2 regions of the Rhizobium sp. CRRU65 genome follow, and region 2 is predicted to be linked to the other one. Evidence: predicted binding sites of a transcription regulator. Region 2 holds the regulator's gene; the other holds the start of a gene.

The links. The regulator LexA, encoded in region 2, represses DNA repair genes until DNA is damaged. The targets are predictions, from matches to a motif close to TGTTCNNNNTGTGTTCNG.
Region 1: a site for LexA is predicted at 2,054-2,071, ahead of ACM5SV_RS15180 (ATP-dependent helicase). Genes of this name have one in related genera too.

The regions. Positions count from the first base shown of each region.
Region 1 covers NZ_JBLYZH010000006.1:265,438-269,674, reverse strand. Annotated here, with positions in the region: gene ACM5SV_RS15180 (ATP-dependent helicase) at 1-2,011, opposite strand, end outside; gene ACM5SV_RS15175 (VOC family protein) at 2,259-2,735, shown strand; gene ACM5SV_RS15170 (PrkA family serine protein kinase) at 3,167-4,237, shown strand, end outside.
Region 2 covers NZ_JBLYZH010000008.1:250,186-254,422, forward strand. Annotated here, with positions in the region: gene ACM5SV_RS18860 (ComEC/Rec2 family competence protein) at 1-1,319, shown strand, start outside; gene lexA (transcriptional repressor LexA) at 1,300-2,019, opposite strand; gene ACM5SV_RS18870 (VOC family protein) at 2,218-3,114, shown strand; gene kdsA (3-deoxy-8-phosphooctulonate synthase) at 3,111-3,956, shown strand; gene eno (phosphopyruvate hydratase) at 4,094-4,237, shown strand, end outside.

The DNA.
Region 1 (4,237 bases), on a different contig from region 2:
GGATGCGGCGGTTGGAGACGAACCAGATGTGGCAGCGGTGCTTGGCGCGGGTGATGCCGACATAGGCGAGGCGGCGTTCCTCCTCCAGGCCGGCGCGGCCGCTCTCATCCAGCGAGCGCTGGTGCGGGAAGAGTCCTTCCTCCCAGCCGGGAAGGAAGACGGTGTCGAATTCGAGACCCTTGGCCGAGTGCAGCGTCATGATCGAGACGGCATCGAGGTTCTCGTTGGTTTCGGCATCCATCACCAGGGAGACGTGTTCGAGGAAGCCGCGCATCGACTCGAAGCTTTCCATCGAGCGGATCAGTTCCTTGAGGTTTTCGAGGCGGCCGGGTGCTTCGGCGCTCTTGTCGTTCTTCCACATGTCGGTATAGCCGGACTCTTCGAGAATCTGCTCGGCAAGTTCGGTATGCGGCGTGTTTTCAAGCAGTTCCTGCCATCGGCGGAAAGATTGAATTACGTCGAAGAGCGCCTTTCGCGCCTTCGGCTTCAGCTCGTCTGTCTCGATGATGTCGGCGGCTGCCGCAAGCATCGGGATATCGCGGGCACGGGCATAGTCGTGCAGCGCGCGCACCGTCGTATCGCCGAGGCCGCGCTTCGGTGTGTTGACGATGCGCTCGAAAGCGAGGTCGTCGGCCGACTGCGCAACGAGGCGGAAATAGGCCATGGCATCGCGGATCTCGAGGCGCTCGTAGAAGCGCGGGCCGCCGATAACGCGATAGTTGAGGCCGAGGGTGACGAAGCGGTCTTCGAATTCGCGCATCTGGAAGGAGGCGCGCACGAGGATCGCCATGTCGTTCAAGAGATGCTTGCCGCGCTGGAGTTGCTCGATCTCCTCGCCGATGGCGCGGGCTTCCTCCTCCGAGTCCCAGGAGGCGTGGACCTGCACCTTGGCGTCGTCCGGATCGGAGCGGTCGGTGAACAGCGTCTTGCCGAGGCGACCTTCATTATGGGCGATCAGATGGGCGGCGGCCCCGAGGATATGTTCGGTCGAACGATAGTTGCGCTCGAGCTTGATGACCTTGGCGCCGGGGAAATCCTTCTCGAAACGCAGGATATTGTCGATCTCGGCGCCGCGCCAGCCATAGATCGACTGATCGTCGTCGCCAACGCAGCAGACGTTCTGCAGCTCGCCCTTAGGGCGCTGAGCGAGAAGCCTGAGCCACATGTACTGGGCCGTGTTGGTATCCTGGTACTCGTCGACGAGGATATAGCGGAAGCGGCCGTGATATTCCTTCAGGAGATCCGGGTTTTTGCGGAAGATCGCGATCGGATGCATCAGCAGGTCGCCGAAGTCGCAGGCGTTCAGCGTCGTCAGGCGCGCCTGATAGGCAAAATAGAGATCGCGGCCACGGCCGTTGGCAAAGGCGCGGGCATCACCCTCGGGGATGTCGGCGGGGCCGAGGCCCTTGTTCTTCCAGGTATCGACCATGCCGGCGAACTGCTTGGCCGGCCAGCGCTTGTCGTCGAGACCTTCGGCCTGAATGAGCTGCTTGATGAGGCGGACGACGTCGTCGGTGTCGAGAATGGTGAAATCGGAGCGCAGGCCGACAAGCTCGCCGTGGCGGCGCAGAAGTTTGACGCCGATCGAATGGAAGGTGCCGAGCCACGGCATGCCTTCGACGGCGCCGCCGACGAGCAGCGCGATGCGCTCCTTCATCTCGCGGGCGGCCTTATTGGTGAAGGTGACGGCGAGGATCTGCGAGGGGAAGGCGCGGCCGGTGTTGAGGATATGGGCGATGCGGGTCGTCAGTACGCGCGTCTTGCCGGTGCCGGCGCCGGCGAGCACGAGGACGGGGCCTTCCAGCGTCTCGACGGCTTCGGTCTGCTCGGGGTTCAACCCGGCGAGATAATCCGGCCGCTTGCCGCCGTCGCGAGCCGCCATGGCGCGGGCGGCGATGCCGCCACCGGCGGCGGGCGCCCGTTCGGCAGGTGCGGCAGGCGGCTGCGGCTTGCGCGCCATCTCGCCCGGCTCTTCGTCGAAGAAGGGCATATCGTCGAAACTATTGCTCATGGCGCGTAATGTAGTGATTCGGGAAGGAAAGACCAGAAAAGATGTTCTGCTTTCATTCCCAAGCCGGCGGTATTCCAGGCGGTATGTTGCGGGCGGCAATGCCGCCGCCGAACCCGGCTGTGGTCGCGATGCGGGCGGGCGGGGCCAAAAATTCCGATCGCGGCCTGTCGGAACTGGCGCCGGTGAGGCGTCCTTGGGTCATCGGACAGCAGTCCGGATCAACACCCGTCAACAAGGAGGCCGTTTCATGCCGAAGATCGTTTCAAATCTCTGGTTCGCCGAGGAAGCGCGCGAAGCCGTCGAATTCTACGTGTCTGTCATCCCGGACTCCAGGATCGGCCGCACCACCATATTGCCGGCGGAAACGCCGAGCGGGCCTCCCGGCAGCGTCGAGCTGATCGAGTTCACGCTCGCCGACCAGGCCTTCCTGGCCATGAAGGCCGGCCCGCTCGATAGTTTCAACCATTCCTTCTCGATCGCGATTCTTGTGGAAAGCCAGGCCGAGATCGATCGGATATGGGACGCTTTCCTCGGCAATGGCGGCACGCCAGAGGCCTGCGGCTGGCTGAAGGACCGCTGGGGCCTTTCCTGGCAGATTGTGCCGCGTGTGCTCTCGGAGATGATCGCCGACAGCGACCGTGAGCGGGCCAGGCGCGTGACCGAAGTGATGCTCGGCATGGTCAAGATCGATGTCGCCGCGCTCGAGGATGCGTTCAACGGCTGAGAGGCCTGCGGAGACATGATCGCAATATCCGGCGCATGATCGTCATGCGCCCATTTCTCTAAGAATATCCCAAGCTTTCGAACGTCATATGGCCCGTCGCACATCGATATTCACCGATCGAAGCTGGCTCGCCGCCTGCCGATCGCTGATTTTCGAGATCTCGAATCACGGGCGACATTGCACACCTTTTTCATCTTTCTGTCACGTCGTGAAATGTGCTGATACCGCGGTGGCGTCTTTCTCCACTATACTGACCAGCAGTTTCGTACAGTAATTAAAGAACCGGTGGATGCACAATTTCGTGCATTGCTAGAAACGGCCGGTGAGCGTGGAATAACCGACGAAACTATTGATTCTCAGGAACGTCATGGCCATCTCGATGGTTATAAGGACACCTGAAGCCTGTGGCATTAACCTTGAATGGAGGGCCCATGCTGAGCGAATCCGTATTTGATGCGTTCACCCGCAGTTATGATGCGCGTCGCGAGACCGATATGTCGATCTCGGATTATCTCGACCTTTGTAAAAAAGAACCGCTTGCCTATGCCAATGCGACCGAGCGCCTGCTCGCCGCGATAGGCGAACCGCAGATGGTCGACACCGCCAGGGACACGCGCCTCGGTCGGATATTCATGAACCGGACCATCCGGATTTATCCGGCCTTTGTCGGCTTCCACGGCATGGAAGAGACAATCGAACGAATCGTTTCATTCTTCCGGCACGCGGCGCAGGGGCTCGAGGAGCGCAAACAGATCCTCTATCTGCTCGGCCCGGTCGGCGGCGGCAAGTCATCTCTGGCTGAGCGGCTGAAGCTGCTGATGGAGCTTCATCCGATCTACGTGCTGAAGGCGGGTGACGAGATCAGCCCCGTTTTCGAAAGTCCGCTCAACCTCTTCGACCCGGACACGATGGGATCGCTCCTGCAGGAGCAATACGGCATTCCCCTGCGACGCCTAAGCGGACTGATGAGCCCTTGGTGCCTGAAGCGGCTCGATGATTTTGGGGGCGATATTTCCCGCTTCCGTGTCGTCAGAGTACAGCCTTCGCGGTTGCGCCAAATTGCGATCGCCAAGACCGAGCCTGGAGACGAGAACAATCAGGATATCTCGTCGCTGGTCGGCAAGGTCGATATCCGCAAGCTGGAGACTTATTCCCAAAACGATCCCGATGCCTACAGCTATTCTGGCGGCCTCAATCGCGCCAATCAGGGCGTGCTCGAGTTCGTCGAGATGTTCAAGGCGCCGATCAAGATGCTGCATCCGCTGCTGACGGCGACGCAGGAGGGGAACTATATCGGCTCCGAGAACATCGGCGCCATACCCTTCACCGGCATCGTCCTTGCGCATTCGAACGAAGCGGAATGGCAAACCTTCAAGGCCAACAAGAACAACGAAGCCTTCATTGACCGTATTTGCGTGATCAAGGTGCCCTATTGCCTGCGCGTGACGGAAGAGCAGAAGATCTACGAGAAGCTGATCGAGGGATCGGAACTCGCGGATACA
Region 2 (4,237 bases):
TTTCGGGCTTTGCGGTCTCTGCCGAGCGCGCTTTCATCATGATGGCCATCATGTTGATTGCCGTCTTCTTCGACCGGCCGTCGATCAGCCTGCGCAATGTCGCGCTTTCCGCCCTCGTCATCATCCTCATTTCACCGTCCGAGGTCTTAGGTCCGAGCTTCCAGATGTCCTTTGCCGCGACATTGGCGCTGGTCTCGGGCTATCAGTTGTGGAAGGACCGGCGCGTCCGCGAAAACGCCTTTCTGAAGCTACCTATCATCAGGCCCGTCGTTACGGTTGCCGGTTTCTTCGGCGGCGTCTTCCTGACTTCGCTGATCGGCGGTTTTTCCACCGCGCTGTTTTCGATCGAGCATTTTCATCGCCTGACCGCCTACGGCCTGCCGGCAAACCTCGCGACGATGCCGATCATCTCCTTCATCGTCATGCCGGCCGGCTTGCTGGCGATGCTGCTCATGCCTTTCGGTCTGGATGTTTTGCCCTGGAAGGTCGTCGGATTCGGCCTCGATCTGGTGATCGCGGTCGCAAAGACGGTGTCCGGCTGGGATGGCAATATCGACGTCGGCCGCTTGCCCGCCTGGTATTTCGCGGTCGCCGTGGCAGGCTTTCTGCTGCTGACGCTGCTCCGCACCCGGCTGCGCCATATCGGCACATCAATCATCGCGGTCGCAACGCTCATCCTGTTGCTTCTACCGGTTCCCCGGCCGCCGGATCTGGTGATTTCGGAGGATGGCAGTCTCGTCGCGGTGGTCGAAGCGGCAGCAATGGCTTCCAACCGTGAAAGACCACCGGATTTCATCTTCGACCAGTGGCAGAGAGCCCTGGTCCTGCCGAGACATGATCCGCCGAAGATGCTGGATGGTCCTGCTATCCCGCAGGTAGGAGAAGACCGCCGCGTCAAGCTTTCCCGCGATCAGCAGAACGAAGCGAGGACAGCGATGCGGGCGGCCGCAGCGGCCGGTGAAGCAAACCGCTTTTCCTGCGTCAAGAGGGCCTGGTGCGCATCAAGGCTTGGCAATGGTCGTGTGGTTGCTGTCATCGACAATGCCGCCTATCTCGGCCCGGCATGCGACGCGGCCGATATCATCGTGACGTCGGTCCGCCTGCGTTTCAACAGCTGCCGCTCAGGTGCGACGCTCTTCACCGGCGAGACGCTGCGCAGGACCGGATCCATCGAGTTGCGCTTCGCGGACGCCGGCCTGGAGGTGGCAACCGCATTTGACGCATTGTCGCGACCATGGATGCGCCATCGCGCCTTTGACTGGCGCAGCAACAGCTTTACCGAATCCGGCCTAACCGATGTCAGTGATAGCGGCGAATGAGGCCGACGAGTTTGCCCTGCACCTTAACACGGTCTGGTCCGAAAATCCGGGTCTCGTAAGCCGGGTTGGCCGCTTCCAGTGCGATCGAGGCGCCCTTGCGGCGGAAGCGCTTGAGTGTCGCTTCTTCGTCATCGACGAGTGCAACAACAATGTCGCCAGGACTTGCGGTGCTGCCATTGCGGATGATCACGGTGTCGCCGTCGAAGATGCCGGCGTCGATCATCGAATCGCCCTTGACCTCGAGCGCATAATGTTCACCGGAGCCGAGCATGTCGGCCGGAACGGCGATGTCGTGGGTGTTGTTCTGGATCGCCGAGATCGGCACACCGGCGGCGATTCTGCCCATGACCGGCACGGAAACCGAGTTGCCGTTGTCGGCGACGGGTTTTGCGGGAGCAGGGGCGGCGACCGGCTGAGGTTTGCCCAGGCTGCCTTCGATGACGCTCGGCGAAAAGCCGCGCCGCGGCTGGATGCTGGGGCTGTAGGCCTCCGGAAGCTTGATGACCTCGAGCGCGCGGGCGCGGTTCGGTAGGCGGCGAATGAAGCCTCGCTCCTCTAGCGCTGTAATCAAGCGATGAATCCCGGACTTCGAGGCGAGGTCCAGAGCATCCTTCATTTCGTCGAAAGACGGTGGAACGCCGGATTCTTTCATGCGCTCGTGAATGAAAAGGAGAAGCTCCTGTTGTTTGCGCGTGAGCATCGACGTTGTGACCTCGTGATTGAAACAAATCCAGAACAGACACTATATGTTCCATATGTGTTCCGCAAGTAGCTAAATTTCCGTAAAACTTGGCGCCAACTCGTTGAGATTTTTATTTTCATTCGCCGGATTGGGACACATCTCTTGTATTGAGGGGCGCGCCGTCGCACATCTCTTGCCGTTTCCAGGAGGGATATGATGAACGAGCATTCCGCCAAACCGCACCCGCTGGATCATGTCGTGCTGCCGGTCGTCAATATCGATCTGGCGCGCGAGAGGCTCGGCAAGCTCGGCTTCACCGTTGCCGCCGATGCGCGCCATCCCTTCGGAACGGAAAACGCCTGCGTCTTTTTTGCCGACAAGACCTATCTGGAGCCACTCGGGATTGCGAGCGTCGAGGAGAGCGAGGCATCGGCGCGCCAAGGCAATGTCTTCACTGCCCGCAACCAGGCCTTCCGTTTCCGCTGTGGCGAGGAGGGGCTTTCGGGGCTGGCTTTCGGCAGCAAGGATGCCGGCATCGATCATCAGAATTTCGTCGGCAACGGATCGAGCGCCGGCGAGATGCTGCAGTTCACCCGGCCGATGACGATGCCGGACGGTTCCGAGACGATTGCCGGCTTCAAGCTGGCTTTCGCCGCCGACCTGCGCGCGCCGGATCTCCTGCTTTTCACCGTCGAGCGCGTCAATCCGCTACCGGCCGAGCGCGCCGCGCTGGAGACGCATGCCAATGGCGTGACCGGCATAGTCGAGATAGCGCTTTGCGCGCCTGATGCTGCCGCCTTCGCAGCCTTCGTCAGCCTTGCCGTGGCGCAATCGGCAGTCGAGAAAACCGGTTTCGGCGCCAATATCGCGGCATCGAATGCGAAAATCAGCCTGATGACGCGGGAAGGGCTGGAGGCCTATTTCGACATCGCCGACTCATCCGCAGATCGCGGCCTGCGCGGCCGGGCAATCCTCTTCGCTGTCGCCGATCTTGCCGTGACAGAAGCGCATTTGGCTGCTAACGGGGTGACATACACGCGCAAGAACAATCGCATTCTGGTGAAGCCCGCGCCCGGGCAGGGCACGCTCTTCGCCTTCGAGGAAACACGATGAGCACTGATACGAATTCCGAAGTCAGGGTCGGCGAAGGCCAAGGCCAGGTCACCTTTTCCAATACCGGCCGCCTGTCGCTGATTGCCGGTCCCTGCCAGATGGAGAGCCGCGACCACGCCTTCATGGTTGCCGGCACGCTGAAGGAGCTTTGCGGAAAGCTCGGCATCGGCCTCGTCTACAAGAGCTCCTTCGACAAGGCGAACCGGACCTCGCTGTCGGCCGAACGCGGTATCGGGATCGAGAAGGGCATGGAGGTCTTTGCCGACCTCAAGAAGGAATTCGGTTTTCCCGTCCTGACCGACGTTCATACCGCCGAGCAATGCGCGGAGGTGGCAAAGATCGTCGACGTCCTGCAGATCCCGGCCTTCCTCTGCCGCCAGACCGACCTTCTCATCGCCGCCGCCAAGACCGGCCGCGTCGTCAATGTCAAGAAGGGCCAGTTCCTCGCTCCCTGGGATATGAAGAACGTCCTTAAGAAGCTCAATGCCAGCGGCAATCCGAACGTGCTGCTGTGCGAGCGCGGCGCCTCATTCGGCTACAATACGCTGGTCTCCGACATGCGCTCGCTGCCGATCATGGCGGCGATGGGTGCGCCCGTTATCTTCGATGCGACCCATTCCGTGGCGCAGCCGGGCGGGCAGGGCGAATCCTCCGGCGGTCAGCGGGAATTCGTGGAAACACTGGCGCGCGCAGCGGTGGCTGCCGGCATTGCCGGCGTCTTCGTCGAAACCCATCAGGACCCCGACAATGCCCCTTCCGACGGCCCGAACATGGTCTATCTCAAGGACATGCCGCGGCTTCTCGAAAAGCTGCTCGCCTTCGATGCGGTCGCCAAGGCTTGACGTTCAACAGTCTGACATGATCGTGCTATAGGCCACATCCGAACGCTGGTCCGAAGGCTATTGCAGCATTGTAATTTGCACGCCTTCGACTAAGACAGGTTTCGAACCATTTATCACCCACCGAGCAGGAAGAACCCATGACTGCAATCACCGATATCATCGCCCGCGAGATTCTCGATAGCCGTGGCAACCCCACCGTCGAAGTCGATGTCTATCTCGAAGATGGCAGCATGGGCCGCGCGGCCGTTCCCTCGGGCGCCTCGACGGGCGCGCATGAGGCG